Regions from separate parts of the Paenibacillus sp. cl141a genome, predicted to be linked through region 2. Evidence: riboswitches for the same ligand, from Rfam matches in the RefSeq annotation. Region 2 holds a riboswitch; each other region holds the start of a gene.

Region 1 (7,009 bases), on a different contig from region 2:
CACGGCCTTGGAAGCAATGACATGCATGAGCGGTCCGCCCTGGGAGCCCGGGAATACCGCTTTGTCGATCGCCTGTGCCCAAGCTTTCTTACACAGAATCATGCCGCCGCGAGGTCCGCGAAGGGTCTTGTGCGTCGTGGTGGTTACGAAATGGGCATGCGGAACCGGATTCGGGTGAAGACCCGCGGCAACGAGACCGGCAATATGAGCCATATCGACCATGAACAATGCGCCTACATCGTTCGCGATGGCAGCAAGCTTCTCGAAATCAATGATGCGAGGATATGCACTTGCACCCGCCACGATCAGACGAGGACGGTGTTTGAAAGCCGCTTTGCGCACTTCGTCGTAATCGATAAGGAACGTGTCTTCCTGCACGCCGTACGCAACGAAATTGTACAGAAGGCCGGACGCGTTAACCGGGCTTCCGTGAGTCAAGTGGCCGCCGTGGGCCAGGTTCATGCCCAGCACGGTATCTCCTGGCTTGAGCGCAGCCAAATACACCGCCATGTTCGCTTGGGCGCCGGAGTGCGGCTGAACGTTGGCATGCTCGGCACCGAACAATTCCTTTGCGCGGTCACGGGCGATATCCTCCACGATATCCACTCGCTCACAGCCGCCGTAATAACGCTTGCCAGGGTAGCCTTCCGCATATTTATTCGTCAGCACCGTCCCCATGGCTTCCATAACCGCTTCGCTGACGATGTTCTCGGAGGCAATCAGCTCAATGTTGCTGCGTTGACGCTTCAGTTCCAAATCCATCGCTTCCAATACAGCCGGGTCATTCTTCCGCAAATGTTCCATCATGTTCATATCCTCCCATAATCAATCGTTATTTTCTCTTGCCAAGTCAAGACTACAAGTTTACCTAATGACTAAAGCGGGCTCTCATTCGAATCAATCGCACAGCGTGGAATCATCCCGCTGCTCAAGCCGGTACACGGCGCGTTCTCCGCCGATCAGCTTCGGCCGGGTGTAAGCCGCCGTTACGCGCGCATCGCCGATATAACGCTCGCTCGGCCTGAACGGAACCGCCACTCTTCGCAAATGCATGCCGATCAGCGTCTCGCCGATATCGACACCCGCATGGGCCTCAATGGATTCCGCAAGGCAGGGCTCCTTCATACTCCGATACGCCGCCGAGGCCATGGAGCCTCCCGCCCCCGGAAACGGTACAGCCGCCACTTCCGTCAGGCGCAGCTCTTCAAGCAGTCCCCGCTCCATGACTAGCGCCCGGTTCAAATGCTCACAGCATTGATAGGCTACAGCGAAGCCGAATTCCGCTTGAACCTCGGCAATGCCCTGAAGAAGCTGCTGCGCCGTTTCAAGAGCGCCGCCTGTACCGATCCGGCGTCCGACCACTTCACTGGTGCTGGCTCCGATGACCAGCACCTTGCCCGGTCCTAAGGCTGCCGCTTCGGCCAGCTCGCGGACGATCCGCGCCGTCTGTTCGCTCAAGGAAACCTTGGAGATATCCGTCATGTCACAGTCCTCCCGATGAATTTTTTCACAGAAGATGCTTCATTCCATACGCAATAACCGCAGCAGCTTACGCGTTGACCTAACGCGATTCGCTCTTCAGGTAACGCTCCTCGATGGCCTTGATCTTGTTCACGCGGCCGACATGGCGTTCGCCCTGGCTGAAATCCGTTGTCAGCCATGCACTGACGATCTCGGCAGCAAGCCCGGGGCCGACGACGCGCTCGCCCAGCGCAATCACGTTGCTGTCATTATGCTCACGCGTGGCTTTGGCCGAAAATACATCATGCGTCAGCGCGCAGCGGATGCCCGGCACCTTGTTGGCGGCAATGCTCATGCCGATTCCCGTTCCGCAGATCAGGATGCCCCGATCCGCTTCACCCGAGACCACCTTCTCGCACACCGGAAGCGCGTAATCGGGATAATCCACGGAATCGGAACAGCCGCAGCCAAGATCCTCCACCTCGTGTCCAAGGCCCCGAATGACCTCCACGATCTCCTCTTTCAGACGAATGCCGGCATGATCGGTACCCAATGCAATTTTCATCTATGAAAAACCCCCTCGAATGTTCGCTTTTGCGTTTTAGCTTGTTTCATTATAACCCAAACTCCACGCAAAAGACGAAAAAAGAGCAGTCGGCGCACGTATTGTGCTCCAAATGCTCTTTGCCCAGGCGACCGGCCGTATATTCCGATGCTCCATCGTGGTTTCATCCACTTCGTCGCCAGTTACATCGGATCATGTTTTTCACCTTCATCTTAAAGCAATACCCTGCGAAAGGCAAGCGGCTTTTTTAGCCATATTGAGCCCGGATCCAGATTTACTCTTCGCTTCCGTGGAAGCCGATCCTATTTATGCTGATCCGCTTCCAGCTTGTCCAGCAGGCGGAAGAGCGCCGTCCGAATCTCCGCCGCCGTCGCCTCGTATTCCTCCCGCGAGCCGCCGAAAGGATCGGAGATATCGAAGCTCGGAATGCGCTGGCGCAGCTCGATCAGACGCTCCCGGTCGCGGTCGCTGACATCGCGGCCCAGCGATCTGGCCAGCTCAAGCGTCGCGTACAGGCTGTCCTGCTCCCGCAGATCATCCAGCACCCGCCGGTCATCCTCCACAAACTCCTTCAGCGTGTGCATCTTGTCGGCGGCATGCGGGAACTGCCGAATCGCATACTGCTTATGCGACTGGGTCAGCGTCAGAATCAGGTCTGCCCATTCCACCAGATTCGCCGTCAGCGGCTTAGATACCAAGCGATCTTGAATATCCTGATCCCGCAGTATCGATTCCGCATGACGGGATACCGGCATGCCGTCTACGGCCGAGACGCCGGCGGATTGCGTTTCTAGCGGAATGCCTCGCTGTTTGGCGAGCTTGCGCAGCATCCCTTCCGCCATTGGGCTGCGGCACGTATTCCCCGTGCAGACAAACAATATATTTTTCACGGTCCCGTACCTCCCCGTTGATAGGTTGTTTTGGGATTATTGTAACAAATATTGCGTCAAAAGATAAACATCACGCCAAAGATGATCAAAATCAGTCCGCCCAGCATTTCGCCGTACTCTCCCAGCTTGTTACTCACCTGACGGCCGAGCAGCAGGCCGAGAATGGACAGCAAACCGCCCACGACACCGAAGGAGATCACGATCAGCAGCACATCATCCACGAACATCCCGAGCGAAACGCCTACCGAGAAGGAGTCGATGCTGACGCTGAGCGAAAACAGCAGCATGCCCAAGAACGCGGTAGGATGAATTCGCTGACCTTCCCCGCCCCGCCAGGCATTGTACAGCATATGTCCACCCAGCAGGAGGAGCAGCCCGCCTGCCGCAAACCCTGTGACGTGCCCCAGCAGCATGCCTACATAGCGGCCGGCAAATAAGCCCGCCAGCGGCATAAGCATGTGAAACAATGCGATCATGAAGCTGATGCCCAGCATATGGCCTAAACGCATGCCGCCTCTCATTCCGACTCCGATGCCAAGCGAAAATGCGTCTAGCCCGAGTGCAACCGCCATCAGCAGAATCGCCGCAAGCTGTCCCGATTGGACAGACGCCTCCAACATCCCCATTCCCCCAAGTCCCATGGTCTTGTACACCATATGCGGACAAGGGGGAAATCATGCTAAAACCGTTCAATCAGCATCTTCATTGACGTGGATGATGTGATGTCCCGCGGCCTTCAGCAGCCGGTTCATGACGGCTGCGCCAAGCCCCTGTTCCGGGCACGCTTCGGCCAGGATGAAGGTCGCGCCTTCTTCATCGAAGCGGCGCAGGCCGGCGTACAGCCGGCGGGCCGCTTCCTCCGGCGCGGCCAGGCTGCCGAGCGAGACGGCAACGTCCGCGCGGTAGTGACCCATGTGCTCGTCGAACGACAGCACGCCGGTCACCTCCCCGCGCCGTGCCGCCGCCTCGAGCTCGGCCGCGATGCGTGCCGACACGGCGTCGGCACGCGGGCCCTGCACCACGCACATCGCACCCTTCGGTGCGTAGTGCGTGTACTTCATGCCCGGCGAGCGCGGCGCCGGGCTCTCCGCCTCCCCGGCGGCGCGCTGCAGCGCCGGGTCCTGTCTCACGCTTGCCGCCACCGCGGCAAGCTGCTCGGCCGTGACGCCGCCCGGGCGGAGCACCGTGACGGCCCCGTCTTCGCCGACCTGCACCACCGTCGACTCGACGCCCACCCCGGCCGGGCCGCCGTCGAGCACGCCGTCGATCGCCCCCGCCAGATCCTCCAGCACATGGCTGGCCAGCGTCGGGCTTGGCCGGCCGGAACGGTTGGCGCTCGGTGCGGCGAGCGGACAACCGGCGGCGCTGATCAGAGCCAGTGCCACACGGTGATCCGGCATCCGCACGGCAACCGTATCGAGTCCGGCCGTCACGCGAGGCGATACGGCGCCCGGTTTCACAGGCAGCACCAGCGACAGCGGTCCGGGCCAGAACGACGCCATCAGCGCCCGTTCCGTCTCGTTCACCTGCTGGACCAAGCCGTCAAGCTGAGCCAGCTCCGAGATATGCACGATTAATGGATTGTCCGATGGCCGACCTTTGGCGGCGAAGATGCGCTCGACCGCCTCTGTATTGCCCGCGTCAGCACCAAGTCCGTACACCGTTTCCGTCGGAAAAGCCACCGTACCGCCCTGTGCAAGCACCTGTCCTGCTTCGTGCAGCGCCTGCTTTGCTTCCTTCCCGGACCCGAGGTTCTCCTTGGAGAGGGAGCTTAAGACGTGCCACACGTTGGTTGATTTCGATGCAGCATTCCGGGAGCCTTGTTCCCGCTGCAGGTTGCGTTCCTTGTCATTCCCGTTCTGTTCCATACCTATCCCAAGCTTTCTGTATATGAAATATATAAACATCCAAACGCGTTTTGCCTATACTCCAAAAGAAAAAGCGCTTCTCGTTCTTCAGTCCCGTGCCGGTTCCCATGGAAACCGGTCGCGCCAAAGAGAAAGCACTCTTCTTCATCCAAATTTATTATACCCTGTCCGTATTGGAAATCAATACGCGGGATCATCCTAGAATAAGCTCGCCACCCAATTCCAGAGGCCCAGGAACATATCCCACAGGAAGAAGCGGACCTCCGGCTCGCTTTCGCTTGCCTTCTTCGGCGCTTCCTCCGGAGAAGCGTCGCCCGCATCGGCGGACACCGTTTGGATCCCCGTCTCGACAGGCTGGGCTGCCGCATCCCCGCTGCCGCCGTCGATGAAGCAAAGCGGCGGGAACAGGACGCACCACCAGTTTTGTCCTTGACCTTCCCCTAGCGTAATCCGCAGCGCATCGTAATCACCCGCCGGATACACCGTGCCCCCGTACAATTTGGTGGGGAACGGCACGACGCCGAGCTCAACTTGGTAGTTGTAGGTAATTCCTCTTTTTCTCAGCTCTTCACCCACCAGCTGGCGGATTTCGGGAAGATGCTGCCGGGTTAATGTCTTGGCGTCTTCCAGGCTTTGCGGGTTCTCCAGCTGCAGGACCCACAGCTGCATTTGCTCAACGACCGCGTCACGAATCTCTCTTTTGACGAGCTGATCGGACGGATTATCTGAATTCGCAAGAATGCGAAGCCGAATCGATTCTTGAGGGATCGGACCGCCGACAACGGAAGCATCGATCTGCTGTCCCTCCCAAGCCATGATGACCATAAACATGCAGGATAAGAGCACAATCATTTTTTTTACGATAATACGGAAGGTTTCGCTATAATTTTTCATCTCGGACAACCGCCTCTCTATGAACGAAACTCTATGATGCTATCAGTATGTCCGGTATTGAGAGATTCAAACGTAGAATACTTTATTTTTCATTTTTGAATCTCATATACTCAATAAATAATAGAATCAAAAACAATATATAGAATTAATTTAATAATGTATAAAATTTGACAACAGTAATATTAGTTGTTACTATTTATATATAAAGTAATTATATTCCAAATAAGGAGGATAGTTCTTTATAATTAAAATTCCTTATAAGGAAAGAGGTAGATTTGTATGAATACAAAAAAAATTATAGTTGCTACTATGATGGCTCTTTCAGTGACGTCCGTCTCTACTACTTTTGCCGCTGAAGTTGAGTTGGTTAACCACCAGAACACTCCTGTATCAACAGAAACTACTATAAGTCAATCTATTACTGATATTGTTCCTTACGGAACTAGCGCCCCAACTTCCCACTGGAATTTGGGCAACGGCCCTTATGATGCACAGTTCTCTTCTTTGTATAATATTTTATATACTAATTATTATTTTACTCCTAATTCAAATGGCGAATTGTTTATGAGAGGGCGCATTTGGGAAGAAACAGGTAATCCAAGTGGTAGCTACAAATATAAAATTATATGTTTTGACGCCTCGACTAAAAAAGCTGTTACTGAAACAAATGGAACGACCAACGGAAACGGTTCAGACGTAAATATCCGTTTCTATAACCTCGACAAATCTAAGAATTACTACTTTGGGTATCAAAATCTTGATGGTTCCTGGTCAACTCTCGGGGGTTATACGACGATCTCACGATAGCAAAAAAACGAGCAAAAAAACGTTTAACTATACTTACATTAACTAAAATAAACAAAGACCCGAAAACAGGCCTAACTAAACTGTTTTCGGGTCTTTGTTATTTATAATACATTGCTATTATAGCTTATATAACTTGCTGGTTGCGCTGAAAAATTTATAGCCATATTACCCGCCCATTTGAGAGCGTAAAATATCTTGTGTAAATAGTAAATAGAAAAAGGAAGACCTTTTCTTGTAGAATTGAGTTACCACAACGCCATTGCGCCAACGGAATCGGCCTAAGTATGGAAAGAACTTATGCAAGATGTTCGGGAACGTGTGGTACACAAGAAGTGCTTCTCTTTATTTCAGATGGGCTGAAGGGCATTGTAGACGCCATTGGAGAAGTTTATCCAATGGCCAAATACCAAACTTGTTGTGTTCATTTAGCACGTAACATTTTAGAACTGTTCCACTACCGCTAAGACTTCCATCTTTGAACCAAGGACATTCTCGTTTTTAGATGCTGGTCAGGCTGTAGAGGG
Region 2 (7,009 bases):
GCCTGTCGAGCCAACGGCTGCAAGTGCGTTCACGCCAATGGTACGTCCCACGATAAGGGTGTCTGCCATGTTGTAAAATTGTTGAAAAATATTACCGATCAAAAGCGGGATGGTAAACATGGTAATCAGCTTGATCGGACTTCCTTGCGTCATGTCTCTCATGTAGATTCTCCTATGCCGTCAATAAACGTTCCTCTAGAGATTTATTTGAAATATTATGCTCCAAGCAGCGCTTATCGCATCGAATGGAAACATTATAATGGGTGAGGGTCGTTTGTATTCTTGTGTATCTTAACATGAAAGAACATAAATTTCTCCCTATTTATTCCCGAAATCAAAACTAAAAGCAAGTACTCGTGATCAGAAGAGTTTGTACCCGATTTGGATCCCTGATTTTTCTATAACTGAAAAGGCCAACCGGTCATTTCGGTTGGCCTTTTCAACATGATGACATGTGATATCCCTATGGAATTCCGATGTTTATGCCTCTTCGACGGCAAGCTTATCCAATGCCAGCTTCGCGCGTGACCGCGCTTCTTCGACATCGCCGGCGCTTGACAGCGCGACTGCTACTCGTCTTCCGGCCTTGGTTACCGGTTTGCCGAACATGCGAAGCTGCGTATTCGGAACGGCCAGCGCTTGCTCGGCGCCTGTAATCGTGTAGTCTTCCAGCTCTCGGCCGGCTTTCAGCGGGCGGCTGGCTCCCGGCGTGATCAATTCGATCTCTGGTATCGGAAACCCGAGAATGGCACGGACATGAAGCGCAAATTCGGATAGATTTTGCGTGACCAGCGTAACCAGCCCAGTATCATGCGGACGCGGGGATACCTCGCTGAAGTACACCTTATCCTCGGCCAAAAATAATTCAACGCCGAACAAGCCGTATCCGCCAAGCTCGTCGGTAATCTTCCGCGCAATATATTTAGCCTCCTCGATTTGCGCTTCAGACATGTCGTGCGGCTGCCACGATTCGATATAATCTCCGCTTTCCTGAATATGCCCGATCGGCGCACAGAAGCTTGTTCCATTTACGGAGCGGACGGTCAGAAGCGTGATTTCCGACTGGAATGAAATGAATTCCTCAATGATCACTCTTCCGTTCTGCACGCGGCCGCCTTCCATGGCGATGTTCCAGCAGGACTCGATATCCCCTTCAGAACGGCACACGCTCTGACCTTTGCCGGAGGAGCTCATCAGCGGTTTGATCACGCACGGAAAACCCATGTCCAGGACAGCCTGCTTGAATTCCTCATAGGTATCGGCAAATCGATAGTCCGCAGTCGGCAGTCCCAACTCCTCTGATGCCAACCGGCGGATCCCTTCACGGTCCATCGTAAGCTTTGCGGCTCTGGCGGTAGGAATCACCCGATACCCCTCATCCTCCAGCTTCACCAGCTCCGAAGTAGCCAGCGCTTCAATCTCCGGAACGATCAGGTCCGGCTTTTCCAACTCAATAATAGCGCGCAGCTTCTCTCCGTCCAGCATATCGATCACATGGCTGTGATCGGCAACGTGCATGGCAGGAGCATCGGCATAACGATCGACGGCTACGGTTTGGACACCCAATCGTTGTGCTTCAATTACGACTTCTTTCCCTAGTTCTCCGGATCCCAGCAGCAATATTTTTTTCGTTTTGAACATCGTTGTTTTATCCCCTTTTCATAGTTTCAGAGACGATAGAAGCCCAAGAAAATAATAAAGAGGTAAGGGAAATAAACTCCCTTACCTCTGCCCAGGCGTACGGCCGTTGTCATCCATGTGCTCCCTCATGGTTCCCCATGCTACGCCAGTCACACATAAACCTATACATTGTTACATAAATGATACTGAATCTTTTCGTTAAATGCAATATCAGCCTGCGTCTTTAAGATTTAGATTTCAACATTTCGATCATATCCTGAAGCGAGTGTGACAGCCATTTCTTAGGATGAATGACAATCTGGATGTCCAGTCGAATGTCAGGGTGTTGAAAGGGAAGAATCGCCAGCTCTCCCCTCTTGATTTCCTCCTCTGCTACCATTCTCGGCAATAATGAGATGCCGGTACCGGACATGATATATCTTTTGATTGCCTCGGGATTGCCCAATTCCAAACCAATACGGACGGGAGCTCCGCTGGCGCGCAGCACTTTTTCCAACATGATCCGGTAATTGCAAGTATCCTCGGTCATAATCCATTCGCAATCAGCCAGATGCTCCAGCTCGATGACGGGCAACCTGCGAAGCGGATGATCCGGATGGGCAATCAGATGGAGGGGCTCTTCCCGGATCGAGATCCAATTCAATGAAGTGTCTTCCGGTTTGTTCTCCAGAATAAGCCCGAGATCGTACTCACCCTCTCTTACCTTACTGACGATGCTATCTTCACGATCCGTTTGCAAGCGGATGGCAAGATCTTCATGCTTCTGCCTCACCCGATGAAGGACGGATGGAAGAAAATATGCGGCAAGCGAATCGATCGTTCCAATCGATAAGACGCCCCCGCCTTGTTTCGTCAGCTTTTCCTTAGACTGGTGGAACAGATCCAGCATTTGGACAGCATACTTGAACAGCTCCTCCCCTGACTTCGTCAGGCGCAGGCCTCTGCCATACCGTTCAAACAGCTTGACGCCGTATTCCTTCTCCAGCTTCTGAATCTGGGTGGTAACGCTGGATTGTGCATAACCCAATTCGTCAGCAGCTTTAGTAAAGCTCTTTCGAACAGCAACCTCCCTGAAGGTTTGCAGATAGATCAGTTCCATCGCTCTCTCCTCATCAATAATATTGATAATAACTATCTATTATTATAGATAACACCGATCCCGATTCCCATGGTAAAGTAAAGCCACAATTCATGAAATGGAGGAAAGATCATGTTGAGTCCGCAAGATTTGAGAGGTATTTATGTTCCGGTGGTCACCCCCTTTTCACATGAATACGCATTGGATGTTCCGTCTTATCATCGTTATTTGGAGAATTTGTTATCCCATGACATTCAAGGATTGATCATCAACGGTACGACCGGAGAGGCGCCGACGGTAACTTGGGAAGAGGTCGTTCAGGTGATGGAGGAAACGCGAAAAGGTCTGGACGGGCGGCAATTGCCGGTCATTATTGGTACGGGTACCAACGATACGTTCTCCAGCATGAAGCGGACGGAATGGGCAGGACATATCGGGGCAGACGCGGTATTGGTGGTCACGCCGTATTACAGCCGCCCTTCGATTGAGGGCATTATACAACATTTCCGCAACGTCGCGGAGGTGGGGATACCGGTTATTTTGTACGAAGTTCCTTCGCGCACCGGAATTTCCTTACCGGTCGATGCCATTCGAAGAATCATGGAGATCCCCGGTGTCATCGGAATGAAGGACAGCACTGCGAGTACAGAGCTTATGAGAAGCTTGTCTCCATACGATACGAAGCCTGTTCTATGCGGAGACGATGTCCGCTTTCATGAGATGCTTTGTCATGGTGCATCGGGGGGCATTTTGGCGTCGGCCAATGTGAATACCGAAGCTTTTATTCGTGTCTATCAATTAGCTGTCCAGGGGGATTATTCTCGTTCCGAAAAGGAGTTTGAAGTGCTGCTTCCCGTTATTCATCAGTTGTTCGCAGAATCCAATCCCGCTCCGCTAAAATGGCTGCTTGCCAAGCAAGGCCTTATCTCATCCGACACCCTGCGCCTGCCGATGGGCCCCATTACGGATGAGCTCAAGCTATCTTTGGATCAAGCATTCAAAGGCTGAGAAACTTTAAATCATGGACGCAACAGGTTTCTCCTCAAGAGTGGCGGAACGCATCGCTTCCTTACCATTCTTGAATGGATGATTCGATGCTATAGGGCGCACAAGCTTTCAATCAGCAGAGAATGGGATGGGTGATACTGACATTTTACACAAAAAAGAAATTCTGCTTAGATCTATCAATTTAAAGGATTGATGAATGAAATCGCCCCACTTATAATATGGGTACATTCAATTCCTCCCAGAAATTTGAAAGGAGACTTGCAGTGCTGCCCTATTCAACCCCTAATCATGATTTTGCCTTTGAACAATCTGTAATCGGTATGGCTTTGGTATCGCTAGATGGAACGATTCTTAAGGTCAATTCGGCACTATGTGATCTGTTGGGTTACTCGCCGCAGGAGTTAACTGCCGGGGCGCCGCAAGAAGAAAACAGCCTCCGCGGGTTATTGAATCGAGTGATTCAGAACGCTAGGGCTGCCCAGGGCCATCAGCCATTCGTCCCCCCGGTTGAATATGCTTACCGTCATCCGTCTGATCGCGAGTTATACCTTAGTGCACGCTGCAGCGTTGATCACGATCCGGAGCAGGGGCCCAAGGGATACTTGGTACAATTCGAGGATCGAACGCTGCTGAGACAGCTCATGAAACAGCTGGAGCAGAAGGAACAGAAGCTGAACGAGAAGGAAAATTCGTTTCTGCAGCTGCTGGAAGAGCTCCCTCTCTCCGTACTCATAACTAAAAAGGGCATTGTTCACTATGTTAATTCTGCTGGACTCCGTCTCGTCAATGCGATGCACCCCCGTGACGTGCTGGGCATTTCAACCGACGTGATCGTCGACGCATCATATCATCACGCATTGATGAAACGCAGGGCAACGTATGCCGAGAGCGGTGAAATCGGAAGCGTCGATTACCTGATACGCTGTCTGGACGGGCAGGAGAAGATGGTCACGGGATTCACGTTAATCATACAATATGAAGGCGAGAATGCGGCCGTCGGCATCTTCAAGGACATCACGGAGCAGCGGATGGAAGAGGACCGCGTGATGCAATCCGAGAAGCTGACGACCGCCGGCCAATTGGCCGCCGGCATCGCTCATGAAATTCGAAATCCATTGACATCGATTAATGGATTCGTGAAGCTATTGCGATCCGCGGAACGCAGCAACGAGCTTTATTTTGAAATCATCGAATCGGAGCTCAAACGCATCGAGCTCATCGTCAATGAGCTCTTGGTGCTCTCCAAACCGCAGGGCGCCCACGTGAGCGGACCCATCGACGTGTCGGCCATACTGGATCAGATCATTACGCTGATGAAGGTGCAAGCCGCTCTCAAGAATATAGAGATCATTCCCCATTATCCACTGATTCCGATCTATGTACAGGGCGAAGTCAACCAGCTCAAGCAAGTGTTCATCAATCTGCTGAAAAACGCGATGGAAGCGATGAATCACGGCGGAAGCATCACCTTGGACATTGTGCACAGCGGGCCCGAGGTGCAGATTATCGTGCAGGATGAAGGAGTTGGGATGACGCAGGATCAGATCCAATCACTGGGACAGCCCTTTTTTACAACGAAAGACACCGGCACGGGACTCGGTCTCATGATTACCAAGAATATTATTCATAATCACGGCGGTACGATGAACGTGGAGAGCACTCCTGATCATGGGACAACCTTTACGATCCATTTACCTGCTTTATAATGCGTACATATATCGGAGGACATAGGCATGGACATTCAAGATTCAAACTTACATAAACAATTTGCAATAAACTGCTTCAATCAGGTCTGGGATATCCTGGAGAAGAAGCTGCGGACGCCGGAAGACGAAGAGAACATGATTCACATGTGTCATGCTTCCTTTTGGCATTGGAGCCGGGTGGCGGATCATACAGAGCGCAACCTGTCCATCGGGTATTGGCAGCTCTCCCGAGTATACGCGGTAACGGGTCAGGGCGATCAAGCACTGCATTATGCCAAGCGCTGCATCACGATCGGGTCATCGGCTAACCTCGAACCCTTCTACATCGGTTACGGATACGAAGCGGAAGCGCGGGCCTATCTGGTTCTGGGGAACAAGGAGCATGCATTGGCATCCAAGCAAAAAGCGGCAAGTTATCTCGACAAGGTAACGGATAAGGAAAGCCATCAGATGCTTGCCAACGATCTCGGAAGTCTGGACTAACGCGCAAACTGCGCATGATCGGATCTTTTATCGAAAGGGTTTTGTCAGATGATAACCGATATAATAAAAGACTTCTCTGCATAAAAAGGGGAGCTTGCTTCTTACGCTTTGGTAAGCGCTCCGTGACGCGGGTGAAGGATTGGCTTCGAGACCCATATCTTCAGCCATCACCATCGCCCGCTTCATGTGCAGCGGATCGCTCACGATGAGATACGAGGACAGCCCTGCCGCATCGCCTATCTTGTTGGCATAATACAGGTTTTGCTCGGTGATCACCGAACTCGTCTCGACCAGGATATCCCTCTCCGGAACGCCGTGTTCGATGGCATATTGTTTGGCAGCTTCCGATTCGGCCACTTCATCTTCCGACCCGCGTCCCCCTGTAAAAATGAGCTTATCTACGTATTGTTGATCATACAGCCATAACGCATGATCGATGCGCCCCTGAAATACAGGCGAAGGTTTCCCCGCCCATACTGCGGCACCCAGCACGATCGCTGCATCGGAGGGAATATTCACCGTTCGCCCTGCATATTTCCAAATCGTGTATCCCACATTAATCGAATAAACCAGCATGATGGCTATCAGTCCCAGCAAAACTCTCAACAAGATGCGCTTTCTTCTATTTCCTGCTTTCCGCAGCTGCATCAATCGGGTCATGCAACACCTCCAACTTCCACTCGTTCAACTCCAGCCTTCATTTTAGCATCATGGGTACAGGGATATAATACAGCAAAGAAGCCTGCGGCTCCATCATGGAGCTGCAGGCTTTTGATTATTCCAACTTCCTCTTGGTTCCAACGGACATCAATCCGTTTCATATCCATATAGCGTGACTCTGTTCTTCCCCTTGCTCTTGGCAATATGCATGGCTTTCTCCGTTTCGTCAGTCAAATGGGTAAGACTCAGCATGGAGGCAGGCGTTAGGCAAGCCGCTCCTACGCTTACCGTCATAAACCCGTCTTCCTCCGTTCGGTCCTTGGGGATGCTGAGCGCCAGGACGCCTTGACGTAGCTTCTCAGCCACTTCATAGGTTCGGCCGGGATCGGTATCTTTGATCTTCAATATAAAGGTTCCGCCGCCGTAACGCGAA
Region 3 (7,009 bases), 160 kb from region 2:
AATCTCTCGAATTTCGCGCCCAGCAGTCCAATGAAGAATGCCGGCAGGACCGAGCCCTGATACCCGACAACCGGAATGAAATCAAAGATCATGAGTGCCTCAGCCGAGCCGTTCGCCACGCTGTACGCATTGGGAAGAGCCGGGTTAACCAGCATCAATCCCAGGACGATACCCAGCACAGGGCTGCCTCCGAACACCCTGAACGCGGACCATGCCACCAAGGCCGGCAAGAAAGCGAAAGCCGTATCCGTCAATACCTGGGTGAAGAGCAGGAAATTAGCCGAGATATCATCCGGTGTCGCACCGAACCAGGCAAGCACGGTATCCTGGGTCAGCAGCCCCCGTAATCCCATGAACAAGCCAGTGGCGACCAATACCGGGATAATCGGCACAAACACGTCACCGAATGTACGAATTGCCCGCTGAAACGGATTCCCCGACTTTTTCGCCTGAGATTTCAGTTCTTCCTTGCTTGTGCTCTCCATTCCAAGGGATTCAACCGCTTCAAAAATCTGATTGACGGTTCCTGTTCCGAAAATGATCTGGTATTGCCCGGAGTTGAAAAAGGCTCCTTTGACCTTGTCGATCTGCTCGACCTTCTTCTGGTCAATCTTCTTCTGATCATGAACCATGATTCTCAGCCTGGTGGCACAATGGGCAAAGGAAGCGATGTTCTCCCTGCCGCCAATGGCTTCCACTACCTGCCTTGCGATTTCCCGATTATCCGCTGCCATGTTCATTCAGCCCCTTCTTTATCTTTTACGGCTTCGGTCAGATCCCATTTCTCGACCTTCAAGCCGGCACTGCCGTTCTGTACGAAAAATCGAATGTTTCGGCTGTTCCACTTCGGAAAAATTCTGCTTGTAAACACCTCTTCGCCATCGTTGATGAACAGCTCAACCGAAGAAATGTCCACGAACAGATGAAATTGGATCGAATTTCTTTCGGTTGGCAGCATACAGGATCGTTCCGCTCCGTAATCACTGACAATCGTTGCACCCGAAGAAGAGCGATCCAGCGTAACCTTCCGTTGGCCGGATTCATATCGAATAACGGTTCGTTCCCCTTCGCTAGCCCGAAATTCAATGCCAACGACGTCCGCCTCGATGGCTTGGAACTCGCATATCATTTCGAATGTGGTTCCTTGAACCCCCTCGTAACTCTTCACTTCGCTGTGAAGCGTATCCTCTGCCTGAGCGGCATGATCGCGGAGCGCTTGAAGCTCGGGAACCGGCTGTTGAATCAGCCTGCCTTCACGGAACGTAAGCACACGCGGAAGCGTCAAACAATGGGCCCAGCCATGCGAATCGGTGGGATACCCGATATCCGGCAAACCCATCCAGCCCACCATGATGCGCCGGTCTTTCTCATCCAGCATGGTCTGCGGCGCGTAGAAATCAAAACCTCTGTCCAGCTCGCAAAAAGGACCGTGATCAAACTCCAGCGTATTCCTATTGAGCGGCTTGCCTGAAATATAGCCGGATTGATAAATGTTTCGAAAATGGTCGTCCTCCGGAAGCAGCCCTTGCGGGGAAAACAGAAGCACGCCCTGGCCATCCAGTTCAAAATAGTCGGGGCATTCCCACATATAACCGAAATGCTGAAGTCGGGTTTGCATCTCCCCCTTGAATTCCCAAACCAACAAATCCGAGGATTCATAAACGACAGCCGCACCTGTCTGATTCACCCTTTGGGCACCGATGACGAACCGGTACTTGTCTTTGTCTTGCCATACTTTCGGATCCCGGAAGTGTTCGGTATATCCGTCCGGCACATGGTCAATCAGCGGCTTATCGAGTTTCGTGATGGATCCGTCGCGGTCCATCACGGCCATGCATTGATAAGATTGCCTGTTCCATTCCTCATTCCGGGCATTCCCGGTATACATGAGGCATAGTTTGCCATCTTTTACGATACCGCTGCCCGAATAAGCGCCATAAGCATCATGCGGGTGACCGGGTTCAATAGCGATGCCTTGGTTCTGCCAAAAGACCAGGTCTTTCGAGGAAGTATGGTACCAGTATTTCAAGCCGTGAAACGTGCCCAGAGGAAACCATTGGTAAAACAAGTGATACTCTCCGTTGTAATAAGAGAATCCATTGGGATCATTCATCAGGCCCATGATGGGCTGTACGTGAAATTTCTGCCTCCATTCGCTTAATCGCACTTTCTTCCTTAAGGAGGAAAGCTCTTCGGGAGAAGCCTGATCCAGGCGTCGGTATTTCAGTTCTCTGTCCATATCTCTTCTCCTTATAAATGGTCTTGCTGAAAAATCAAACAGATCATGCTAACGCGTGCACACAAATAAACTCAACTGCAGTGGAACCGGTTCCAATCAAAGGTAAAAATAATGAACTCAGTTCCAATACCAAGCAAGCACTCGGATTGGAACCGGTTCCGTTATTTGAAGTATAAAATACCTAATTCAGATTGTCAACGCTTTCCCGATGAATCATCTCGCAATTCATGACCGTCAGGAAATCCACCGGCTCGTCGTTGACCAGCTTCATAATATGCTGTGCCGCGAGGTGGCCCGCTTGGAAATATCCATATTTCACCGTTGTTAACCCGGGATGAATCACCTCGGTTACGTCGTATCCGCCAAATCCGGTAACGGAAACTCGGTCGGGAATAGGGATGCCTTTCATGTGCGCCGCTTTCATCACGCCCAGCGCAATGTTGTCCGTGGCGCAGACCACGGCCGTCGGCAGCGTTCGGTTCAACTCAAACATGGAGCATGCCGTCTTCACACCATCCGACATCTTGAATCCACTCTCATAGAGAACCGCTTCCGCCTCTTCATACTCGCTTACCGCTTTGAGGAACCCTTCCTTCCGCTTGACTCCGACGGCTACGTCCTTTTCCGTCACCCCGATATAGGCAATTTGACGATGTCCCATCGACAGCACGTACCGGCCCATTTCATAACCTGCGGCATAATCGTTATAGATCATGCTGTGGACATGGTCATGCTGTTGTCCGAGCAGAATGACCGGAATGCCGATCTCTTGAATCGCGGCAAGATGGGTTTCCGTCACCTGCGTGGCGAACAGAATAATGCCTGAGATTTTTTGTCTGGCGAGATCATACAGCGCTTCGATCTCCCTGGATAAATCCTGGCTTGCGTTGATGATCAGTAGCTGATATCCGTGTTTTCTTAATTCCTCGTCCATGCCGGCGACAGTCTGCGATGCGGAGAAGGAGTCCAGACGCGGCATAATGGTGCCGATCATGCTCGTTTTTTTGGCTTTCAGGCTTTGCGCAAAAGAATTCGGGATATAGCCGGTTTCCTGAATAACCTGCTCAATCTTGCGGCGTGTCGCATGACTGACGGATCCTCCGTTCAAGAAACGGGAGACCGTGCTTTTGGCAACTCCGGCTTTGTGGGCAATATCGGCTATCGTGTTCTTCATGCCAAGATCTCCGGAGCCGTTAGCAGCGCTGCATCGAACGGATCATTCTCTGGAGCTCCCTGTTGTCCCGCACAACAGGCCATGATTCGTATAAACATGAATCTCTCCCCTTCGTATTTCTCTTATTCCTAACTATACCATGACGTCCAGGGATCCGTGAAATGCGGGCTCCAAGCCTAGCATTGCATGGTCCATATTGGCTTCTATGTTCCAGGCTCTGGCATGAAATGAAGGATTCGAAGGGGATGATTCAAGGGTGCAGCCTTGCTTCACATACTAATGGTCAAGTGCATTCCCTTAAGCTTGGACGGTTCGCTCGGCCGATTCGACGGTATGCTTCAGCAATGTCGCTATCGTCACGGGGCCTACTCCCGCCGGTACCGGCGTGATTGCGGATGCCGCCTTGGCGCAGGCTTCGTAATCGCAGTCCCCGATATTTCCTTTATTGTAACCGGCGTCCAACACGACGGCACCCGGCTTGATCCAGTCCCCTTGAATGAAATTAGGCTTGCCTACGGCCGCAACCACAATATCCGCTTGGGACACAATCTCCCCAAGGTTCTTCGTTCTCGAATGGCAGATCGTAACCGTGGCGTTGCGATTGAGCAGCATCATCGATACCGGCTTGCCCAGAATCGGACTGCGTCCGACCACCACCGCATGCTTCCCTTCGATCGGCAGGCTGTAATAGTCCATAATCGCGATAATCGCCGCCGGCGTGCATGACGGGTAATCGGCGAAACCAAACGCATTTTGCGAGAACCCGAGCGTGGTTACTCCATCCACGTCTTTTTTCATGTCGATGGCATCAAAAGCCGCCCGCTCATCGATATGGTGCGGTACCGGGTGCTGAAGCAGAATACCGTGGACGTTCGGATCCTCGTTCAGTGCTTGAATCGCGGCGATCAGCTCCTCCGTCGTTGTCGATGTCTCTAGCACTACTTTCTTGGATAAGATGCCAAGCCGCTCGGACGCATTTCCCTTCATCCGTACATAGGTCGCCGAAGCAGGATCATCGCCAACCAGAATCGTTGCCAGACAAGGGGTTACCCCTTGCTGTTTCAATTCTTGTACCTTCACCGCCAGCTTTGCCTTGATATCATCGGATACCTTTTTCCCATCCAAAATTACGGGTTCCTTACTCATGCTAATCCGCTCCTTCGCCATTGTATTAAAAAACATAAAGAGGCAAGGCGACTCGAACGTCTCCTTACCTCTTGCCCAGGCGTACGGCATATGATCCCATGTGCTCCCTCTTGGTAACCCAAGCTACGCCAGTAACACATGGATAACTTTTTTTAATATATCACGACTTTGGACTTCGCGCCACCGGCTATGCGGCTGCTCTTTAATCGTAAGGTTTTTGATTTATTGCCTGAAATCACGTATGTTGCCGAAAGTACAAGCATAGAATGTCCTAAGAACAATTCGCTCCAGGAGGTCTTGATGAGATATCCGGCGATCTTCAAAATGCTGCCCTTTATACTTCCGCTTGTGTTCGTGATTCCGGTCTTGACGATATGGCTGCAGAAGGACTTAACCCCCATATCCAGCCAAGACCTACAGCAGGTTAAAACCGTCTTTACGGGCATCTTCCTTGAGGCACTTCCTTTTATTCTGCTTGGCGTGCTGCTGTCGTCCCTTCTGCAGCTGTTCGTACAAGAGCAATGGGTGCGGCGTCTCACGCCGAAGAATCCGGTGGTTGGCGTCCTGTTCGCTTCCATGCTCGGCATCCTGTTTCCCATCTGCGAATGCGGGATGATCCCGGTCGTTCGCAGGTTGATGCTGAAGGGTATGCCCGCCTATATCGCCGTCACCTTTATCCTCAGCGGTCCTATTCTGAATCCCATTGTATTCGCATCAACGATCATGGCCTTCCGATCGCATCCCGAAGTGACGATCGGACGAATGGGACTGGCTTTTGCAGTCGCGGTGACGACGGGTTTGCTCGTTTATGTTTTTTCAAGAAGCAGCCCCCTGAAGCGTTCCTTTCAAGAGTTCGCCGAACAGGGCTCCCGCAAGGGGGAACGTTTGTTGCATGAGCATCCCAAAACCTGGAGAAGCATGTTTGTCCACGCCGGAGACGAGCTGATCGAGATGTGCAAATATTTAGTCCTGGGCGCTTTCCTGACGGCCTGCATCCAATCCTTCATTCCGAGGGAGGAGCTGCTGGCTCTGGGGAACGGTCCTGCCGCCTCCTATCTGTTCATGATGGGCTTTGCCTTCATCCTGTCCCTCTGCTCGACTTCGGACGCCTTCGTGGCATCGGCATTCACGCACACCTTTACCATCGGCCCGCTGGTTTCCTTCCTGGTCCTCGGCCCGATGCTGGATTTCAAAAGCCTGCTCATGCTGTCGGCTACCTTCAGGACCAAATTCGTGATCGGTTTAAGCCTGCTGGTAATTACGCTTGTCTTTACCGGCTCTGTAGCCGTCAACGCGCTATTCGGCGGTTAGGTGTAGGTAACAAACTGGAGAGGCAATACACAAAAACGGTTGGAATAACGGCACCTTCAGGCTGTTATGCCTTCGGATATCCACTTGAGATTGGAGGTGTTCGGGACGTGAAGCCCAGGCTGAGCCTGCGAAGCCACTATATACTGCGATCGCTGCTTATCTCAGCTCTGGCCGCCTATATCATGCATCTGAACGCATCAAATTCACTGGACTATTACTTGGCTCCCCATATGCAGACCCTGCTTCTGCTCTGTCCCGTGCCGCTGTTGTTCATAGCTTTCGGCATGCTGTGGCACGCCATTGCGGGAGCTTCCGGCGAGGTGTGCGATTGCGAGCACCCCCTGCCCAGCGGACTGATCAAAAACATATCGGTTTACGGGTTATTCACGGTGCCGCTGCTGTTCGGCCTGCTCCTGCCGGACCAAGCCCTCGGCAGCGATATGGCGGCCAAAAAAGGCATGATCTACACCTATCCGAACCCCGATGTTCGCCGTAAAACCGAGGAGCGGAATGCTCCCGCCGTTTCGGGCATGGAGAAGCATGGAACGAATGATGACCTGGCGGCAGCGGAGGACATCGCACTGAACGAGCGTTTTGTTCCCAAAGACATCTACAGCGTGGAATTCGCGGAGCTGGCCAAGCGCTTATATACCTTACCCGTCATCCGAGTGGAGCCGGACATTTTCTCGGAGACCGTTGGGGCCATGGATATGTACAAACAGCATTTTCAAGGAAAGGCCATCACCGTCCAAGGATTTGTTTTCCGCGATGGACATATGAACGAAGACACCTTTGCCGTCAGCCGCTTCCTCGTGATGTGCTGCACGGCTGACGCCGTCCCGTTCGGGGTCATGGTGCGCGCGGCGAATGCTTCGTTGTTCGCGAATGACGCATGGGTTCAGATCGTTGGCACGATCCAGGTGAACATTGTGGACGGTAAGGAAACGCTGCAAGTTCAAGCGAAACGGATTCAGCCGATCGAGCAGCCGTCATCCCCTTACATTTTCACGAATCCGGACTCTGTCGCAGATTTTGATGAACTGTATTCGAATGATATCGAGACCAAGGAGGAAATCAATAAATGAACAAGATACCCGTCGTGCTGATTAGCGGATTTTTGGGGAGCGGCAAAACCACGC

What was found. A riboswitch is a leader RNA that binds a small molecule or an ion and turns the genes downstream of it on or off. The one in region 2 is predicted to bind ZMP and ZTP.
Region 1: it holds a riboswitch for ZMP and ZTP, as region 2 does, so the genes downstream of both, rpiB (ribose 5-phosphate isomerase B) here and purT (phosphoribosylglycinamide formyltransferase 2) in region 2, are expected to answer to the same signal.
Region 3: it holds a riboswitch for ZMP and ZTP, as region 2 does, so the genes downstream of both, BMX45_RS03120 (bifunctional 5,10-methylenetetrahydrofolate dehydrogenase/5,10-methenyltetrahydrofolate cyclohydrolase) here and purT (phosphoribosylglycinamide formyltransferase 2) in region 2, are expected to answer to the same signal.

Annotation. Positions count from the first base shown of each region.
Region 1 covers NZ_FNZO01000003.1:467,156-474,164, reverse strand. The annotation lists gene glyA (serine hydroxymethyltransferase) at 1-807, opposite strand, end outside; gene BMX45_RS12080 (TIGR01440 family protein) at 898-1,482, opposite strand; gene rpiB (ribose 5-phosphate isomerase B) at 1,562-2,026, opposite strand; ZMP/ZTP riboswitch at 2,141-2,222, opposite strand; gene BMX45_RS12070 (low molecular weight protein arginine phosphatase) at 2,329-2,916, opposite strand; gene BMX45_RS12065 (manganese efflux pump MntP) at 2,973-3,536, opposite strand; gene BMX45_RS12060 (L-threonylcarbamoyladenylate synthase) at 3,606-4,784, opposite strand; gene spoIIR (stage II sporulation protein R) at 4,983-5,678, opposite strand; gene BMX45_RS12045 (hypothetical protein) at 5,958-6,485, shown strand; partial or broken gene BMX45_RS12040 (transposase) at 6,726-6,925, shown strand.
Region 2 covers NZ_FNZO01000001.1:812,040-819,048, reverse strand. The annotation lists gene BMX45_RS03920 (MATE family efflux transporter) at 1-162, opposite strand, end outside; gene purT (phosphoribosylglycinamide formyltransferase 2) at 481-1,641, opposite strand; ZMP/ZTP riboswitch at 1,724-1,804, opposite strand; gene BMX45_RS03910 (LysR family transcriptional regulator) at 1,865-2,740, opposite strand; gene dapA (4-hydroxy-tetrahydrodipicolinate synthase) at 2,852-3,727, shown strand; gene BMX45_RS03900 (PAS domain-containing sensor histidine kinase) at 3,991-5,433, shown strand; gene BMX45_RS03895 (hypothetical protein) at 5,461-5,916, shown strand; gene BMX45_RS03890 (YdcF family protein) at 5,944-6,576, opposite strand; gene BMX45_RS31570 (hypothetical protein) at 6,573-6,737, opposite strand; gene BMX45_RS03885 (GGDEF domain-containing protein) at 6,724-7,009, opposite strand, start outside.
Region 3 covers NZ_FNZO01000001.1:650,303-657,311, reverse strand. The annotation lists gene BMX45_RS03135 (sucrose-specific PTS transporter subunit IIBC) at 1-740, opposite strand, end outside; gene BMX45_RS03130 (glycoside hydrolase family 32 protein) at 737-2,239, opposite strand; gene BMX45_RS03125 (LacI family DNA-binding transcriptional regulator) at 2,421-3,413, opposite strand; gene BMX45_RS03120 (bifunctional 5,10-methylenetetrahydrofolate dehydrogenase/5,10-methenyltetrahydrofolate cyclohydrolase) at 3,711-4,559, opposite strand; ZMP/ZTP riboswitch at 4,626-4,705, opposite strand; gene BMX45_RS03115 (permease) at 4,860-5,870, shown strand; gene BMX45_RS03110 (TIGR03943 family putative permease subunit) at 5,978-6,955, shown strand; gene BMX45_RS03105 (CobW family GTP-binding protein) at 6,952-7,009, shown strand, end outside.